4 regions of the Escherichia sp. E4742 genome follow, and region 3 is predicted to be linked to each of the others. Evidence: predicted binding sites of a transcription regulator. Region 3 holds the regulator's gene; each other region holds the start of a gene.
The links. Region 3 encodes CRP, which controls carbon source genes, mostly activating them, when cyclic AMP is high. Its sites were predicted from a motif close to ATGTGANNNNNNTCACAT; they were not measured.
Positions count from the first base shown of each region.

Region 1: the regulator CRP is predicted to act here: its motif matches at 2,927-2,944, upstream of rbsD (D-ribose pyranase).
Region 2: the regulator CRP is predicted to act here: its motif matches at 2,579-2,596, upstream of uxuA (mannonate dehydratase).
Region 4: the regulator CRP is predicted to act here: its motif matches at 1,958-1,975, upstream of deoC (deoxyribose-phosphate aldolase).

Region 1 covers NZ_CP040443.1:2,040,224-2,044,799, forward strand. The annotation lists gene rbsC (ribose ABC transporter permease) at 1-907, opposite strand, end outside; gene rbsA (ribose ABC transporter ATP-binding protein RbsA) at 912-2,417, opposite strand; gene rbsD (D-ribose pyranase) at 2,425-2,844, opposite strand; gene kup (low affinity potassium transporter Kup) at 3,013-4,576, opposite strand, start outside.
Region 2 covers NZ_CP040443.1:2,886,459-2,891,034, forward strand. The annotation lists gene queD (6-carboxytetrahydropterin synthase QueD) at 444-806, opposite strand; partial or broken gene FEM44_RS26030 (hypothetical protein) at 997-1,068, shown strand; gene FEM44_RS14110 (N-acetylneuraminate epimerase) at 1,283-2,389, opposite strand; gene uxuA (mannonate dehydratase) at 2,848-4,032, shown strand; gene FEM44_RS14120 (fructuronate reductase) at 4,113-4,576, shown strand, end outside.
Region 3 covers NZ_CP040443.1:1,583,834-1,588,409, forward strand. The annotation lists gene FEM44_RS07750 (phosphoribulokinase) at 1-798, shown strand, start outside; gene FEM44_RS07755 (OsmC family protein) at 853-1,257, opposite strand; gene crp (cAMP-activated global transcriptional regulator CRP) at 1,559-2,191, shown strand; gene FEM44_RS07765 (YccS/YhfK family putative transporter) at 2,242-4,332, shown strand; gene argD (bifunctional acetylornithine/succinyldiaminopimelate transaminase) at 4,424-4,576, opposite strand, start outside.
Region 4 covers NZ_CP040443.1:2,946,538-2,951,113, reverse strand. The annotation lists gene deoA (thymidine phosphorylase) at 1-809, opposite strand, end outside; gene deoC (deoxyribose-phosphate aldolase) at 1,049-1,828, opposite strand; gene FEM44_RS14405 (YjjI family glycine radical enzyme) at 2,086-3,636, shown strand; gene FEM44_RS14400 (YjjW family glycine radical enzyme activase) at 3,608-4,471, shown strand.

The DNA of each region.
Region 1 (4,576 bases), 460 kb from region 3:
TCTGGTAATAGGAGGAAACACCTAACAAATTCAATCCATTATTAAGGAAGCCAAGAATTAATGCGCCGATCAACGTCCCAACAATGCGACCTTTTCCGCCCGCCAGGCTCGTACCGCCCAGAACCACTGCCGCAATAGCATCCAGCTCATAGCCAGTCCCCGCCGTGGGTTGTGCGGAGGAGAGGCGCGCCACTTCAATGATCCCGGCCAGTGATGCCAGCAGACCACAAAGAGAATAGACGATGATTTTGATTTTATTGACGTTGATACCAGAAAGACGCGTTGCCGCTTCGTTGCCGCCCAGCGCGTAGATGTAACGCCCCAGACGCGTGTGATGCAGCATGTACCAGGCCGCGAGGAAGACAATCCCCATGATCCAGACTGGCGTCGGTACGCCCAGCGGACGACCAATACCAAACCAGCCAAACAGATCGGCGTTCTCAGTAAAGCCGGTATTCACTGGGCTTCCGTTGGTATAAACCATGGTCACGCCGCGCAGTAAAAGCATCATAACCAGCGTGGCGATAAACGCCTGGACGCGACCTTTCGCTACAATCACCCCGGTTACCGCGCCAATTGCGGCACCTAATGCCAGTGCGGCAGCGACAGCCACCAGCGCGTTGACTTCAATGCCGACGATAGATGCAGCAACTGCGCCAGTCAGCGCCAACAGAGAACCGACGGACAGGTCGATGCCCGACGTCAGGATCACCAGCGTCATCCCGACCGCCATAATGGCGTTCACCGAGGTTTGCTGGAGAATATTGAATAAGTTATTGATGGTGAAAAAGTTCGGGCTTAACGTCGAGACAATCGCGATCAGCACCAGCAGAGCGATAAGCGATTTCTGCTCCATCAGCCACGCTTTCGTGAAATAACGGCGACCAGAAACAGTCTGGGTTGTCATTTTTTTACTCCTGATTCACGCGATTAAGCTTGCCCACAGCGGCAGCCATTAACACTTCCTGGGTGGCCTGCTCACGAGTAAATTCCCCGCTGAGATGCCCTTCATGCATGACGATGATGCGATCGCTCATGCCTAATACTTCTGGCATCTCTGATGACACCAGAATGATGCTCAAGCCATCGGCTTTGAACTGGTTAATCAGTTGATAGATCTCTTTTTTCGCGCCGACATCTACACCACGGGTAGGTTCATCAAGGATAAGTACTTTCGGACGCGTCATCAGACCGCGGGCAATCGCCACTTTTTGCTGATTGCCACCGGAGAGCAGGCCAATTGCCTGTTCCATTGACGGCGTTTTCACATTGAACAGGCGAATAAAATCACTCACAGCCTGTTGTTCATCGGCATGCTTCAAACTGCCGCCAGTACGGCTGAAGTAGCGCAGCGCAGTCAGCGACATATTTTCTTTTACTGACATGCCCAGTACTAAACCGTCGCGCTTACGGTCTTCAGAGATATACACAATGCCGTTTGCCAGGCCATCCTGCGGTGAACGAGTAATAACTTCATGCCCATCCAGCGTGACATAACCGCTGGTGCGCGGCAGTGCGCCATAGAGCACTTTCATCAATTCGGTACGCCCCGCGCCCATCAAACCAGAGACGCCAAGGATTTCGCCATTGCGTAGGGTAAAAGAAACGTTGTTAACACCAGGTCCGCAGAGATTATCGACTTTCAGGCGGATATCTCCCGGCTCTTTGTCCAGGTGTGGATACTGCTCTTCCAGCTTGCGGCCCACCATCATCTCAATCAGCGAATCTTCGGTCAGTGATGCCACTTCACGCTCGGCAATAAATTGCCCGTCACGAAAAACGGTAACGTCATCGCAAATCTCGAAGATTTCTTTCATGCGGTGGGAGATATAGACAATGCCGCGCCCTTGCGATTTCAGCTCGCGGATGACGCGGAACAGGGATTCGGTTTCGGTATCAGTCAGCGCATCAGTCGGTTCATCCATAATGATGACTTTCGACTCAAAGCTCAGCACTTTGGCGATTTCAACCATTTGCTGGTCACCGATGGAAAGATCGCCCACCAGCTTGTCGCTTTTAAAGCGCAGGTTAAGTTTAGCCAGTAATTTATCCGCTTCGGCATACATGGTTTTCCAGTCAATTTTGCCAAAGCGATTAACAAACTCACGACCGAGGAAAATGTTTTCGGCAATGGTCAACTGCGGGATCAGGTTCAGCTCCTGGTGGATAATCCCAATCCCGGCTTCCTGGGAAGATTTCGGCCCGGTAAATGTCGTTTCTTTCCCCAGCCATAAAAGCGTACCGGCATCGCGAGTATAGATACCGGTAAGCACTTTCATCATGGTGGATTTACCCGCGCCGTTTTCGCCTACCAGCGCCATCACGCGGCCCGGATAGACATTTAACGCGGCGCCCGAGAGGGCTTTTACGCCCGGAAAGGCTTTATCAATGCCTTTAAGCTGTAGTAATGCTTCCATGACGACCTCAGAACGTCACGCCAGCACAGAGAATGATATTCGCATACGGAGAACATTCTCCGCTGCGAATTACCGCCTGACTTTCTGCGGTTAGTTGTTTGAATTGTTCATGCGTGGTGTAACGAATTTCAATGGTGTTTCCCTGGTGTTGTTGCAGCTGCTCAAGGTGAGTGAGCAACGTTTCGTGGAGTTGCGGATTATGTTGTTTGATCTCTTCCGCGATAATGGCTGCCTCAACCTGCATTTCACTCGTAACAACTCCCAGTACCTGCATAAAAGAAGGTACGCCCTGGGTTAATGCCACATCGATACGCGTTGTACTTTTGGGGATGGGTAAACCAGCATCACACACCACCAGCGTATCGGTATGCCCCAGACGGGAGATCACCGACGAAATATCAGAATTAAGAACGGTGCCTTTTTTCATTTTTTTCTCCATCAGCGAAACGTTTCGCTGACCAGCAGTTTAATCCTGACTGAACAGAGAAAACCATCGCAACGTTACTGAAATGTGATCAACATCGAAACGTTTTACATCGTGATTAAGCATGAAAAACAAAAACGCCCCCTTTATGGAGAAAGGAGGCGTCTGGCGTTAGATTTCGACCTGAGTACCTAGTTCAATAACCCGGTTTGGTGGGATTTCAAACTGATCTGGTGCACGCAGTGCATTACGCTGCAACAGCAAGTACAGTTTGCCACGCAAACGTAAGTACCACGGGCGTTTGCCGAGGATCAACGACTCATGGGACATAAAGAAGGAGGTTTCCATCATCCGGCAACTTAACCCTTCCAGGCCACAGCGGTGGAAGACTTCTTCCACGTTTGGAGTTTCCCGCCAGCCGTAACTTGCCACCACGCGCCAGAAAGTGGGCGACAGTTGTTCAATCTGTACCCGACGGACGTTATGGACATATGGCGCGTCTTCGGTGCGCAGAGTTAACAGAATTACCCGCTCATGCAATACCTTGTTATGTTTCAGGTTATGCATCAGCGCAAAGGGAATGACGTTGATTGCACGCGACATGTACACCGCAGTTCCGGGAACGCGAACGGGCGGTGATTTCTCCAGCGAAGCAATCATCGCTTCCAGAGAATTACCATGTTCATGCATCCGTCGCAGCAGGCGGAAACGCTCGCTCTTCCAGGTGGTCATCACGATAAACATCACCGTACCGAGGCTCAATGGCAACCAGCCGCCGGAGAGCAGTTTATCGAGGTTAGCGGTGAACAATGGAATATCGACACAAAGGAAGGCTATCAGGATCAGCGCAACAAAATACTTATTCCAGTGCCAGTTCTGACGCGCCACGGTAGTCGAAAGAATAGACGTCAGCACCATGGTTCCGGTTACCGCAATCCCATACGCCGCCGCCAGGTTACTGGAGTGCTCAAAGCTGACAATCACAATCACGACCGCGACATAGAGCATCCAGTTCACAAACGGAATATAGATTTGCCCTGACTCCATTTCGGAGGTGTGAATGATACGCATCGGCGAAAGATATCCCAGACGTACCGCCTGACGCGTCAATGAGAAAACGCCAGAGATAACTGCCTGCGAGGCAATCACCGTTGCCAGTGCAGCGATGATCAGCAGCGGGATTAGCGCCCAATCCGGTGCTAACAGGAAGAACGGGTTCTTAATCGCTTCCGGGTTCTTTAACAACAGCGCTCCCTGGCCGAAGTAATTAAGGGTTAAGGAAGGCAAGACGACAGTGAACCACGCCAGGCGAATCGGGAACTTACCAAAATGCCCCATATCGGCATACAGCGCCTCGACTCCGGTAATCGACAGCACCACCGCCCCTAATGCAATAAAAGAAACCGTTTTGTATTCAAGGAAGAAATGCACCGCCCACATCGGATTCAGTGCATGCAGCACTTCCGGGTTAGCAATAATGCTACGTAACCCAAGCCCTGCCAGAATCAAAAACCAGGTCAGCATGATCGGCGCAAACAGCTTACCGACCATAGCCGTGCCATGTTTTTGAATCATAAACAGTAAAGTAAGAACGATGATTGAGAGGGGAACTATCCAGGTATCCAGTTGCGGGGCGACGATTTCCAGACCTTCAATGGCAGACATCACCGAAATAGCGGGAGTAATGACGACTTCACCATAGAAAAAGCTGCCACCGATTAGCCCCATAATCACT
Region 2 (4,576 bases), 1.3 Mb from region 3:
GAGTAAATCGGAAAGTAATATGCTATGCAACAAAACGTACAGATTTTTCATATGCTATATTGCAAACGCATTCAGGCATAATTAAATTCAATAGTCATCAAAACAAGAAAATAGTCACTCAGAAAACAATGAGCATCCAGGATGATTTATGCATCCTGTCACTCAGACCGTGATAAACTTTGCCGGAACAAGTTACGACAATCCAAGAAAGAAAAACGCGTTCACGCCTGAAGAAAATGACATTCTCAAATTGCCTGATGCACAATAATGTTGAGCAGGTTTGCATGGGATCAATTTATTGAATTCTCAACGTTTTTTCTTGCGCGGAATGCATCCACGCCTCTCCGGCGTGAACAATGGACACTTTGTAGACAATCTGAGATGTGCTCATGTATGAGTTTTTCAGCAACTTCAGAGATTTACATCGAGCGATTTCTATCTGGTTATTCACCGCGATAAATACACCCAGCCGTGCAAGTTTCTTTTACCATTACCGCGCTAAGAATTGGCAATTGCGGCTTGATTTGGTCCCATATCCATTTGGCCAGCACTTCGCTGGTTGGATTTTCAAGTCCGGGAATATCGTTGAGATAATAGTGATCAAGGCGTTCTAGCGTCGGTTTAAAAATGGCTTTCAACTGCGCAAAATCAATAATCCACCCGGTCTGTTCATCCACTTCACCGGTAACCTCAAGTCTTACAACGAAAGAGTGTCCGTGTAAACGACCACATTTATGTCCATCTGGCACGTGCGGCAGGCAGTGTGCTGCTTCAAAAGTAAAATCTTTGTACAACGTCGTTTTCATAATGGCCTCATTTTTTTGTTATACTGTAACCAAAGGAAGCAATATTTCAACGTTTTTGCCAATATAATGTAAGGGCTGATGGAGTATCCTGGGATTCATTGACGGGTATGAGCTTTGTATAACAATCAGTAACCATGATTTTGACTAAGTCACCTTCACGTGCTGCCACCACTGAAATCAGAATCCCAAAGCTCATCTTTCACGCCAAAACCGCAAAATAGCGTCAACAAATTTGTCTACAATCATCCCCCGACTGAAATGACGACTTCGTAGCGCCGTCGTCCAGTTCTCCGGCGATCGGTACGCTGAACCGTAATATCCCTTTCTCAAATTATTTGGATTTTCATCAGGCGCGTTTGTCAGTTCTCTTTTAAAGTGATATGGCGGGCGCAGGATGTATCTGCGCAAACCGCGCCAGTTATTTTATTCCGGGATGAACAACATCTTTATTTTCAGGCAATGGAAACCCTGAAAAGTTAGTTTTGCACAGTAACTTTATTATCTCTCACTGAGAGCAACACTGAATCTGCCACCGCTTTACCACCCGCAGTTTCACCGCCAATAATCAATAAACTATTATTCCAGGGCAATGATACTCCGTAGGCTCGACCTTGCGACAGTTCGCCATATTTCTCCCATTTCCCGTTATGCCAAAGATGAATATCAGCGCTATACGATTTTTTCAGGCCTTCATGCGCATAGTTCTTACCGTTCTGGTAATTTTCCCGTGAACCTTTGAATCCGGCTCCTCCGGCAAATATAAGAGAGTCATTGCTTATCCCCGCAAAACCGCCAGCGACGCCATCTGGTGATGAGACGGGAGGAAGCTTATTCCATTTTACGTTATTGCCGGTAAGATCAAGTTCAAATACGGCATCTGTCCGCAGTCCAGGCTTTGCTTCACCATTAATAAGCCAGGTTTTATCACCTTTATTCACAACCGCCGCACCAGCCGTCCCGTACCAGGGTGATTCGCCAGCGTAACTCCATTGCTGTGTAGAGGGATCAAAAGACAACAAAAACTTATTGAAGAAATAATCCTCTGCTTTTTTGTCAAAATAGTGGGCGTTGATTTTATCTATAGCTGCTGAATCTTTTCCAGCCTCGTTGAGATCTTCAAAATAGCCATTGAAGATATTTTGGTTAACACCGCCAGTAACATAAGCCTTGCCGTTGTGCACAAAAGTCACATGACCCGCCATGCCCATCGGCGCGTGTGACATCAATTTAATCCAGGTATTAGTTGCTGGGCTATATTTGTACACATCGTTGAACACCTTGGTTAAACCATGTTGGTTTTTGCCAATACCGCCAAATACATACAAATCACCATTAATAAATACGGACGTTGCTTGATCTCTCGCGCCACCGGGGAATTCAGCCAGAGCTGTCCATTTTTTATCTTTGGCCTGTGTGTCCAGCTTGTACCATGCCGTTCCTGCACTACCTAAACCAATGTAGACAGTATCGTTATCAATTGCTCCGGTACCACTTTTAAATGGCACAGGAGTTTCCGGTAATACAGACGCGTTCGCGGCAAATGATGCCATCATGATAGCAAGCGCCGTTATTGTTCTCTTCATTGTGAATTACTCCCGCTCGCTGGAATTCAAATGTTGCACCATGTGCCTATATACCTTTTATACCAAAACTAAATAGCAATCTTTGCAACAACATCAGTTTTGTTGTGTCGGTCACAACTTATGCAATGGGGGAGCAGGTTAATCCATTGTTATGTTGGACGACACGTTATGTAAATTGGTCAACCATTATTGCGATGAATGTCACATCCCCCGCTCACTAACTGCCGATCTTCCTTTGTTGTCATTTGCGTCAACCGGCAGGAGAGTAGATTTCTTGTGATGTGGTTAACCAATTTTAGATTTCAGGTTGACATGTATTACCAAAAGGTAGAACTTATACGCCATCTCATCCGATGCAACGCCACGGCTGCGGTCTGGTCGTTCATTCGGATACCTAAACAACTCCGGGGTTCCGCGTCTCTTCGCTGTTGAACCCACTACGTGAAAGAGGAATAAACATGGAACAGACCTGGCGCTGGTACGGCCCTAACGATCCGGTTTCTTTAGCTGACGTCCGTCAGGCGGGCGCAACTGGCGTGGTTACCGCGCTGCACCATATCCCGAACGGCGAAGTATGGTCCGTTGAAGAGATCCTCAAACGCAAGGCGATCGTTGAAGACGCAGGCCTGGTGTGGTCTGTCGTAGAAAGCGTGCCAATTCACGAAGATATCAAAACCCACACTGGCAACTATGAGCAGTGGATCGCTAACTATCAGCAGACCCTGCGCAACCTGGCGCAGTGCGGTATCCGTACCGTGTGCTACAACTTCATGCCGGTGCTCGACTGGACCCGTACTGACCTCGAATACGTGCTGCCAGACGGCTCCAAAGCTCTGCGCTTCGACCAGATCGAATTTGCTGCATTCGAAATGCACATCCTGAAGCGTCCAGGCGCGGAAGCGGATTACACCGAAGAAGAAATTGCTCAGGCAGCAGTTCGCTTCGCCACCATGAGCGACGAAGACAAAGCGCGTCTGACCCGTAACATCATCGCCGGTCTGCCGGGCGCGGAAGAAGGCTACACCCTCGACCAGTTCCGTAAGCACCTGGAGCTGTACAAAGATATCGACAAAGCGAAACTGCGCGAAAACTTTGCCGTCTTCCTGAAAGCGATCATTCCAGTTGCCGAAGAAGTTGGCGTGCGTATGGCTGTTCACCCGGACGATCCGCCGCGCCCGATCCTCGGCCTGCCGCGTATCGTTTCCACCATTGAAGATATGCAGTGGATGGTTGATACCGTAAACAGCATGGCGAACGGTTTCACCATGTGCACCGGTTCGTACGGCGTGCGTGCTGACAACGATCTGGTTGATATGATCAAGCAGTTCGGTCCGCGTATTTACTTCACCCATCTGCGCTCCACCATGCGTGAAGATAACCCGAAAACCTTCCACGAAGCGGCGCACCTGAACGGTGACGTTGATATGTACGAAGTGGTGAAAGCGATTGTTGAAGAAGAGCACCGTCGTAAAGCGGAAGGCAAAGAAGACCTGATCCCGATGCGTCCGGACCACGGTCATCAGATGCTGGACGACCTGAAGAAGAAAACCAACCCAGGTTACTCCGCAATTGGTCGTCTGAAAGGCCTGGCCGAAGTTCGCGGTGTCGAACTGGCGATCCAGCGCGCTTTCTTTAGCCGTTAATATCTACCGGCATGGCTGCGCGCCGTGCCGGTTCCTTCTTCCTTGCCGTCACTCTCTGAAGACGGATTCTGGAGTTTACGATGACTACTATTGTTGACAGCAATCTGCCGGTTGCCCGCCCGTCATGGGATCATTCTCGTCTGGAATCACGCATTGTGCATCTCGGTTGCGGGGCGTTTCACCGCGCGCACCAGGCGCTGTATACCCATCACCTGCTGGAAAGCACCGATAGCGACTGGGGTATCTGCGAAGTTAACCTGATGCCAGGCAACGACCGCGTGCTGATCGAAAACCTGAAAAAACAGCAGCTGCTGTACACCGTGGCGGAAAAAGGCGCGGAAAGCACCGAGTTGAAAATTATCGGTTCGATGAAAGAAGCCCTGCATCCGGAAATCGACGGTTGCGAAGGTATTCTCAACGCGATGGTGCGTCCGCAGACGGCGATTGTCTCCCTGACGGTCACGGAAAAAGGCTACTGCGCTGATGCGGCAAGCGGTCAGCTGGATCTCAATAACCCGCTGATCAAGCACGATCTGGAAAACCC
Region 3 (4,576 bases):
TTTCGTAAAATATTCGCCCAGTTAAATCTGCAAGCCGCCGAGGTGGAAGGCGACAGTTTTCACCGCTACACCCGCCCGGAAATGGACATGGCGATCCGCAAAGCGCGCGACGCCGGGCGGCATATCAGCTACTTCGGTCCCGAAGCTAACGACTTCGGCCTGCTGGAACAGACCTTTATTGAATATGGCCAGAGCGGCAAAGGGAAATCTCGCAAATATCTACATACCTACGACGAAGCCGTACCGTGGAATCAGGTACCGGGGACATTCACCCCATGGCAACCTTTACCGGAACCGACCGATGTACTGTTTTATGAAGGTTTACACGGCGGCGTAGTCACCCCGCAACATAACGTTGCGCAGCATGTAGACTTACTGGTTGGCGTAGTGCCTATCGTTAACCTTGAGTGGATTCAAAAACTCATTCGCGATACCGGCGAGCGCGGGCACTCGCGAGAAGCGGTGATGGACTCGGTAGTTCGCTCAATGGAAGATTATATCAACTACATCACACCGCAATTTTCCCGCACCCATCTTAACTTCCAGCGCGTTCCCACCGTCGACACTTCAAACCCGTTCGCGGCAAAAGGCATTCCATCGCTAGATGAAAGCTTTGTGGTGATCCATTTTCGTAATCTGGAAGAGATCGATTTCCCCTGGCTACTGGCGATGTTGCAGGGCTCATTCATTTCCCACATCAATACATTAGTGGTGCCGGGCGGCAAAATGGGTCTGGCAATGGAGTTAATTATGCTGCCGCTGGTGCAGCGATTGATGGAAGGAAAGAAAATCGAGTAACTCTGCTATTACGCCGGATAAAATACTATCCGGCTTCACAACGGGATAGTTAAATCACGCAGCAACCACTTCATACGAGTGGGTAATATTCACCGCTTTTTCCAGCATCAACGCGACTGAGCAATACTTCTCGGCTGATAGATCGACCGCACGCGCAACCGCTGCGTCCTTCAGGTCGCGACCGGTGACGATAAAATGCAAATTGATATGGGTAAACAGGCGGGGAGCCTCTTCGCGGCGTTCAGAGGTTAATTTTACTTCACAATCGACCACATCCTGACGCCCTTTTTGCAGGATAGAAACCACATCAATGGCGCTACAGCCACCCGCCGCCATCAGCACCATTTCCATCGGGCTGGGCGCTTTATCGCCAGAGTTGCCATCCATTAAAATCTGGTGACCAGAGGCAGATTCGCCCAAAAAAGTTAACCCTTCAACCCACTTCACACGCGCTTGCATAATCGGAACTCCATTGCGTCAATTTTCCTGACAGAGTACGCGTACTGACCAAATCGCGCAACGGAAGGCGACCTGGGTCATGCTGAAGCGAGACACCAGGAGACACAACGCGAAAGCTATGCTAAAACAGTCAGGATGCTACAGTAATACATTGATGTACTGCATGTATGTAAAGGACGCCACATTACCGTGCAGTTCAGTTGATAGCCCCTTCCCAGGTAGCGGGAAGCACATTTCGGCAATCCAGAGACAGCGGCGTTTTCTGGCTCTGGAGAAAGCTTATAACAGAGGATAACCGCGCATGGTGCTTGGCAAACCGCAAACAGACCCGACTCTCGAATGGTTCTTGTCTCATTGCCACATTCATAAGTACCCATCCAAGAGCACGCTTATTCACCAGGGTGAAAAAGCGGAAACGCTGTACTACATCGTTAAAGGCTCTGTGGCAGTGCTGATCAAAGACGAGGAGGGTAAAGAAATGATCCTCTCTTATCTGAATCAGGGTGATTTTATTGGCGAATTGGGCCTGTTTGAAGAAGGCCAGGAACGTAGCGCATGGGTACGTGCGAAAACTGCCTGTGAAGTGGCTGAAATTTCCTACAAAAAATTCCGCCAATTAATTCAGGTAAACCCGGATATTCTGATGCGTCTCTCCGCACAGATGGCACGTCGTCTGCAAGTCACTTCAGAGAAAGTGGGCAACCTCGCTTTCCTCGATGTAACGGGTCGCATTGCACAGACTCTGCTGAATCTGGCGAAACAACCGGATGCTATGACTCACCCGGACGGTATGCAAATTAAAATTACCCGTCAGGAAATTGGTCAAATTGTCGGCTGTTCTCGTGAAACCGTGGGACGCATTCTGAAGATGCTGGAAGATCAGAACCTGATCTCCGCACACGGAAAAACCATCGTCGTTTACGGCACCCGTTGATCCCATCGGAGTGGCGCGTTACCTGGTAGCGCGCCATTTTGTTTAAACCGATGTGGCGCAGACTGATTTATCATCCCGATATTAACTACGCACTACGACAAACGCTGGTGCTATGTTTGCCCGTGGCCGTTGGTCTGTTGCTTGGCGAATTAAGACTCGGGCTGCTCTTTTCCCTCGTCCCCGCCTGTTGCAATATTGCAGGGCTTGATACCCCCCATAAACGTTTTTTCAAACGTTTAATTATTGGTGCGTCGCTGTTTGCCACCTGCAGCTTGCTAACACAACTGCTGCTGGAAAAAGATATCCCCCTGCCATTTCTGCTGACGGGGTTAACGTTGATACTTGGCGTTACTGCCGAGTTAGGCCCATTACACGCAAAATTGCTTCCTGCATCGCTGCTGGCTGCCATTTTTACCCTCAGTCTGGCGGGATATATGCCGGTATGGGAGCCATTGCTCATTTATGCGTTAGGCACACTCTGGTATGGGCTGTTTAACTGGTTTTGGTTCTGGCTCTGGCGCGAACAACCGCTACGCGAGTCACTTAGCCTGCTGTACCGTGAACTGGCAGATTATTGCGAAGCCAAATACAGCCTGCTTACCCAGCACACCGATCCTGAGAAAGCGTTGCCACCGCTGCTGGAACGCCAGCAAAAAGCGGTCGATTTAATTACCCAGTGCTATCAGCAAATGCACATGCTTTCCGCGCAAAATAATACTGACTACAAGCGGATGTTGCGCATTTTCCAGGAGGCACTGGATTTACAGGAACACATCTCGGTCAGTTTGCATCAGCCGGAAGAGGTGCAAAAGCTGGTTGAGCGTAGCCATGCGGAAGAAGTTATCCGCTGGAATGCGCAAACCGTCGCCGCTCGCCTGCGCGTGCTGGCTGATGATATTCTTTACCATCGCCTGCCGACGCGTTTTACGATGGAAAAGCAAATTGGCGCACTGGAGAAAATCGCCCGCCAGCATCCAGATAACCCTGTAGGGCAATTCTGCTACTGGCACTTCAGCCGCATCGCTCGTGTGCTGCGTACCCAGAAACCGCTCTATGCCCGCGATCTGCTGGCGGATAAACAGCGGCGGATGCCATTACTTCCGGCGCTGAAAAGCTATCTTTCCCTGAAATCGCCAGCACTGCGTAATGCCGGACGACTGAGTGTGATGTTAAGCATTGCCAGTCTGATGGGCACCGCGCTGCATCTGCCGAAATCCTATTGGATACTAATGACGGTATTGCTGGTGACGCAAAATGGTTATGGCGCTACTCGCCTGCGGATTGTGAATCGTTCTGTGGGAACCGTGGTTGGATTAATTATTGCAGGCGTTGCGCTGCACTTTAAAATCCCTGAAGGTTACACCCTGACGCTGATGCTTTTCACCACGCTCGCCAGTTACCTGATATTGCGCAAAAACTACGGCTGGGCGACGGTCGGTTTTACCATTACCGCTGTATATACCCTGCAACTGTTATGGCTGAATGGCGAGCAATACATCATTCCGCGTCTTATCGATACTATCATCGGCTGTCTGATTGCCTTCGGCGGCACAGTTTGGCTATGGCCGCAGTGGCAGAGCGGGTTATTGCGTAAGAACGCCCATGATGCTTTAGAAACCTACCAGGAAGCGATTCGTCTGATCCTGAGTAAAGATCCGCAACCAACACCACTGGCCTGGCAGCGAATGCGGGTTAATCAGGCACATAACACTCTGTATAACTCATTAAATCAGGCGATGCAGGAACCGGCATTTAACAGCCATTATCTGGCTGACATGAAACTGTGGGTAACACATAGTCAGTTTATTGTTGAACATATTAATGCCATGACCACGCTGGCGCGAGAACACCGGACATTACCACCGGAGCTGGCGCAGGAATATTTGCAGTCTTGTGAAATCGCTATTCAACGCTGTCAGCAGCGCCTGGAATATGATGAACCGGGTAGTTCTGGTGACGCCAATATCATAGACTCGCCAGAGATGCTGCCACACGAAGGCGCGTCTGGCACGCTGGAGCAGCATTTACAACGCGTTATTGGCCATCTGAATACAATGCACACCATTTCAGCGATGGCCTGGCGGCAGCGACCACATCACGGGATTTGGTTGAGCCGGAAGTTACGGGATTCGAAGGCGTAATATCATCATTGCCAGAAACAAACCGCAGGTCGGATAAGGCGTTTATGCCGCATCCGACATGCTTTGCCTGATGCGACGATGACACGTCTTATTACGCCCCAACCACCTTCGCCACCGCGCGGGCAAAACGCTGCATCCCTTCATCGATATCCGCATCTTCCACCACCAGCGATGGTGCAAAACGCATCACATCTGCCCCGGCGTTCAGCACCATTACGCCAGCCTCGGCGCCCGCATAAAGGAA
Region 4 (4,576 bases), 1.4 Mb from region 3:
GGGTTACGGTATTCACCCGTCAGGAACTGCACCGCTTCACGTACTTCAACCGCATTACCTGCACTGGAGGCCAGCACCTGATTCATATCGGTGAGCAGCGCGGTGGTGCGCACGCCAGCGCCGTTAGCCACGCCAACAATCGCTTCGGCAAGGGCTTCAGAGAGTTCGTAGGTCGGCATAAACGCGCCGCTACCCACTTTCACGTCCATCACCAGCGCGTCCAGACCTTCCGCCAGTTTCTTCGCCAGAATAGAAGCAGTGATCAGCGGGATGGAATCCACGGTTGCGGTAATATCGCGGGTCGCGTAGAAACGTTTATCCGCCGGAGCCAGTGAGCTGGTCTGACCGATAATCGCCACACCGACGTCTTTAATGATTTCGCGGAAACGGTTGTCATCCGGGAAGATGTCGAAGCCAGGGATGGATTCCAGTTTGTCGAGCGTGCCGCCAGTATGACCGAGGCCGCGACCGGAGATCATCGGAATGTAACCGCCGCAGGCTGCGACCATTGGCCCTAACATCAGCGAAGTGACATCGCCGACGCCACCGGTGGAATGTTTATCAACAATCGGGCCATTCAGATGCAGGCTTTTCCAGTCGAGAACGGTTCCTGAATCTCGCATCGCCATGGTCAGCGAGACACGCTCCGGCATTGTCATATCGTGGAAGAAAATGGTCATCGCGAGGGCGGCAATCTGCCCTTCGGAGATAGTGTTGTCGCGAATGCCGTTGATAAAGAAACGAATTTCTTCATCACTCAGCGCATGACCATCACGTTTTTTACGAATAATTTCTTGTGCGAGAAACAAGGTAACCTCCCGTGGAATAAGTTTGAAGGCGTTGTTGCCAGATGGTGGATGTTGTTATTACCTGATGCTGACCGCTTCTTATCATGCCTACACGGCACTCGCCCCGTAGGCCGGATAAGGCGTTCGCGCCGCATCCGGCATCACTGCTGACCGCCTGATGCGACGCTGACGCGTCTTATCAGGCCTACAGGGGCACTCGACCCGTAGCATCCGGCATCCACCCTCTGGCACAAGGCAGCTTAGTAGCTGCTGGCGCTTTTACCGTCGCCGTGGCCCAGAGCTTTCAGCAGGCTTGCCAGCAGGCTGGAAGCGCCAAAGCGATAGTGACGCGCATCTGCCCAGTCAGCACCGAACAGTTCATCTGCGATGGCGAGATATTTCTGCGCATCTTCCGCAGTACGCACGCCGCCCGCCGGTTTGAAACCAACGGTTTTCTCTACGCCCATGTCGCGGATCACTTCCATCATGATGCGTGCGCTTTCTGGCGTCGCATTCACCGCGACTTTACCAGTAGAGGTTTTGATGAAGTCGGCACCCGCTTTGATGGAGATTTCAGACGCTTTACGGATCAGGGCTTCGTCTTTCAGTTCACCGGTTTCGATGATCACTTTCAGCAACACGTTCGCCGCTGCACAAGCCTCTTTACAGGCTTTCACCAGGTCAAAACCAACTTGCTCGTTACCCGCCATCAGCGCGCGGTACGGGAATACCACGTCAACTTCATCGGCACCGTAGGCGATTGCCGCACGGGTTTCTGCCAGCGCGATTTCAATGTCATCGTTACCGTGTGGGAAGTTAGTTACCGTAGCAATACGGATTTCCGGGGTGCCCTGCTCTTTCAGCGTCTTGCGAGCAATCGGGATAAAGCGAGGATAGATACAGATAGCGGCGGTATTGCCGACCGGAGTTTTGGCCTGATGACACAGGGCGATCACTTTCTCGTCGGTGTCGTCGTCATTCAGGGTGGTCAGGTCCATCAATTTCAGTGCACGCAGGCTGCTTGCTTTCAAATCAGTCATTTCATTCTCCTGGCTTGTCGCCAATAAAATTCACCTTGCGAGTTTGTTAGTATTCTAACATCGACTCCGCAACACACTTCGATATACATCACAATTAAGAAAATCTACTTACAAATTTGCATTACGGTAATGCGATCTGGTTCAAATAATTCACTTTCAAATGAATGCACCGATGGTGACAAACGCATCAGGATCAAAGTGAACATCACGAAACTTCTTACAATGGCGCATCACCTTCGGCATAAAAGGAAAAGAAGATGCCCACTTCTCATGAAATTGCACTGCAACAACGTTGCCAGCAAATTGTCACCAGTCCGGTACTTAGCCCCGAGCAGAAGCGTCATTTTCTGGCGCTGGAAGCAGAAAACAATCTGCCTTACCCGGCGCTGCCTGCCGAAGCCCGCCGCGCGCTGGATGAAGGCGTAATCTGCGATATGTTTGAAGGTCATGCTCCGTACAAACCGCGCTATGTCTTACCCGATTACGCCCGTTTTCTGGCGAACGGTTCTGAATGGCTGGAGCTGGAAGGCGCGAAAGATCTTGATGATGCGCTCTCCCTGCTGACCATTCTTTATCACCATGTCCCGTCAGTCACATCGATGCCGGTATACCTGGGGCAACTGGATGCGTTGTTGCAACCGTATGTTAGAATTCTAACACAAGACGAAATCGATATTCGAATAAAACGTTTCTGGCGTTATCTCGACAGAACCCTGCCAGACGCTTTTATGCATGCCAATATCGGCCCATCTGATTCCCCCATCACCCGTGCAATTTTGCGTGCAGATGTAGAGCTGAAGCAGGTTTCACCGAACCTGACCTTTATCTACGATCCTGAAATCACCCCTGATGACCTGCTGCTGGAAGTGGCGAAGAATATCTGTGAATGTAGCAAACCGCACATCGCCAACGGTCCGGTGCATGATAAAATTTTCACAAAAGGGGGCTACGGGATTGTGAGCTGCTACAACTCACTGCCGCTGGCGGGTGGTGGCAGCACGCTGGTGCGCCTTAACCTGAAAGCCATTGCCGAGCGCAGTGAATCGCTGGAAGACTTCTTTACGCGCACTCTACCGCACTACTGCCAGCAGCAGATCGCCATCATCGATGCGCGGTGTGAATTCCTCTATCAACAATCACACTTCTTTGAGAATAGCTTCCTGGTAAAAGAAGGGTTGATTGATCCTGAACGTTTTGTGCCGATGTTTGGCATGTACGGGCTGGCGGAAGCGGTTAACTTGCTGTGCGAGAAAGAAGGGATTGCCGCGCGCTACGGTAAAGAAGCTGCCGCAAATGAAGTGGGTTATCGCATCAGCGCGCAACTGGCGGAGTTTGTCGCCAATACTCCCGTGAAATATGGCTGGCAAAAACGCGCCATGTTACACGCACAGTCGGGGATCAGTTCCGATATCGGCACCACGCCGGGGGCGCGCTTGCCGTATGGCGATGAACCCGATCCAATCACCCATCTGCAAACTGTCGCCCCGCATCATGCTTATTATTATTCCGGCATCAGCGACATTCTGACGCTCGACGAAACCATCAAACGTAATCCGCAGGCGCTGGTACAGCTTTGCCTCGGTGCCTTTAAAGCCGGAATGCGTGAATTTACCGCCAACGTCAGCGGTAACGATCTGGTTCGCGTTACCGGTTATATGGTGCGTTTGTCGGATCTGGAAAAATATCGCGCTGAAGGTTCACGTACCAACACCACCTGGCTGGGCGAAGAAGCTGCACGTAACACTCGTATTCTGGAACGCCAACCGCGCGTGATAAGCCATGAACAGCAGATGCGCTTTAGTCAGTAAGATTATCCCCTTCTCCTGCGTTGACGGGCCAGGCAGTCGTCTGGCTCTGTTTTTGCAGGGCTGCAATCTGCGCTGCAAAAACTGTCACAATCCGTGGACGATGGGGCGCTGCAATGATTGCGGGGAGTGTGTACCACAGTGTCCGCATCAGGCGTTGCAGATTGTTGACGGCAAAGTGGTGTGGAACGCTGTGGTTTGCGAGCAATGTGATACCTGTCTGAAGATGTGCCCGCAACATGCCACGCCAATGGCGCAATCCATGAGCGTGGACGAGGTGCTTAGCCATATCCGCAAAGCGGTGCTGTTTATCGAAGGGATAACGGTGAGCGGCGGTGAAGCCACGACCCAGCTGCCGTTTGTGGTGGCGCTGTTTACTGCCATCAAAAACGATCCGCAACTGCGCCACCTCACCTGTCTGGTGGACAGTAATGGCATGTTGAGTGAAACCGGCTGGGGAAAATTGCTTCCGGTGTGCGACGGCGCAATGCTCGATCTCAAAGCGTGGGGGAGCGCGTGCCATCAACAGCTAACCGGACGCGATAATCAGCAGATTAAGCGCAGCATTGGTCTGCTTGCCGATCGCGGCAAGCTGGCGGAACTGCGTTTGCTAGTAATCCCAGGCCAAGTGGATTATTTGCAACACATCGATGAGCTGGCGGCGTTTATCAAGGGACTTGGCGATGTTCCGGTACGCCTGAACGCGTTTCATGCCCACGGCGTGTATGGCGAGGCGCAAAGCTGGCCGAGCGCCACACCGGAAGACGTTGAGCCGTTGGCTGATGCGTTAAAGGTGCGCGGGGTGAGCCGGTTAATATTTCCGGCCCTGTATTTGTGACAGGCCGGTAGCACAGGCCTGTAGGCATGATAAGACGCGTCAAGCGTCGCATCAGGCATTGTGCACCAACTGCCGGATGCGGCGTGAACGCCTTATCCGGCACGA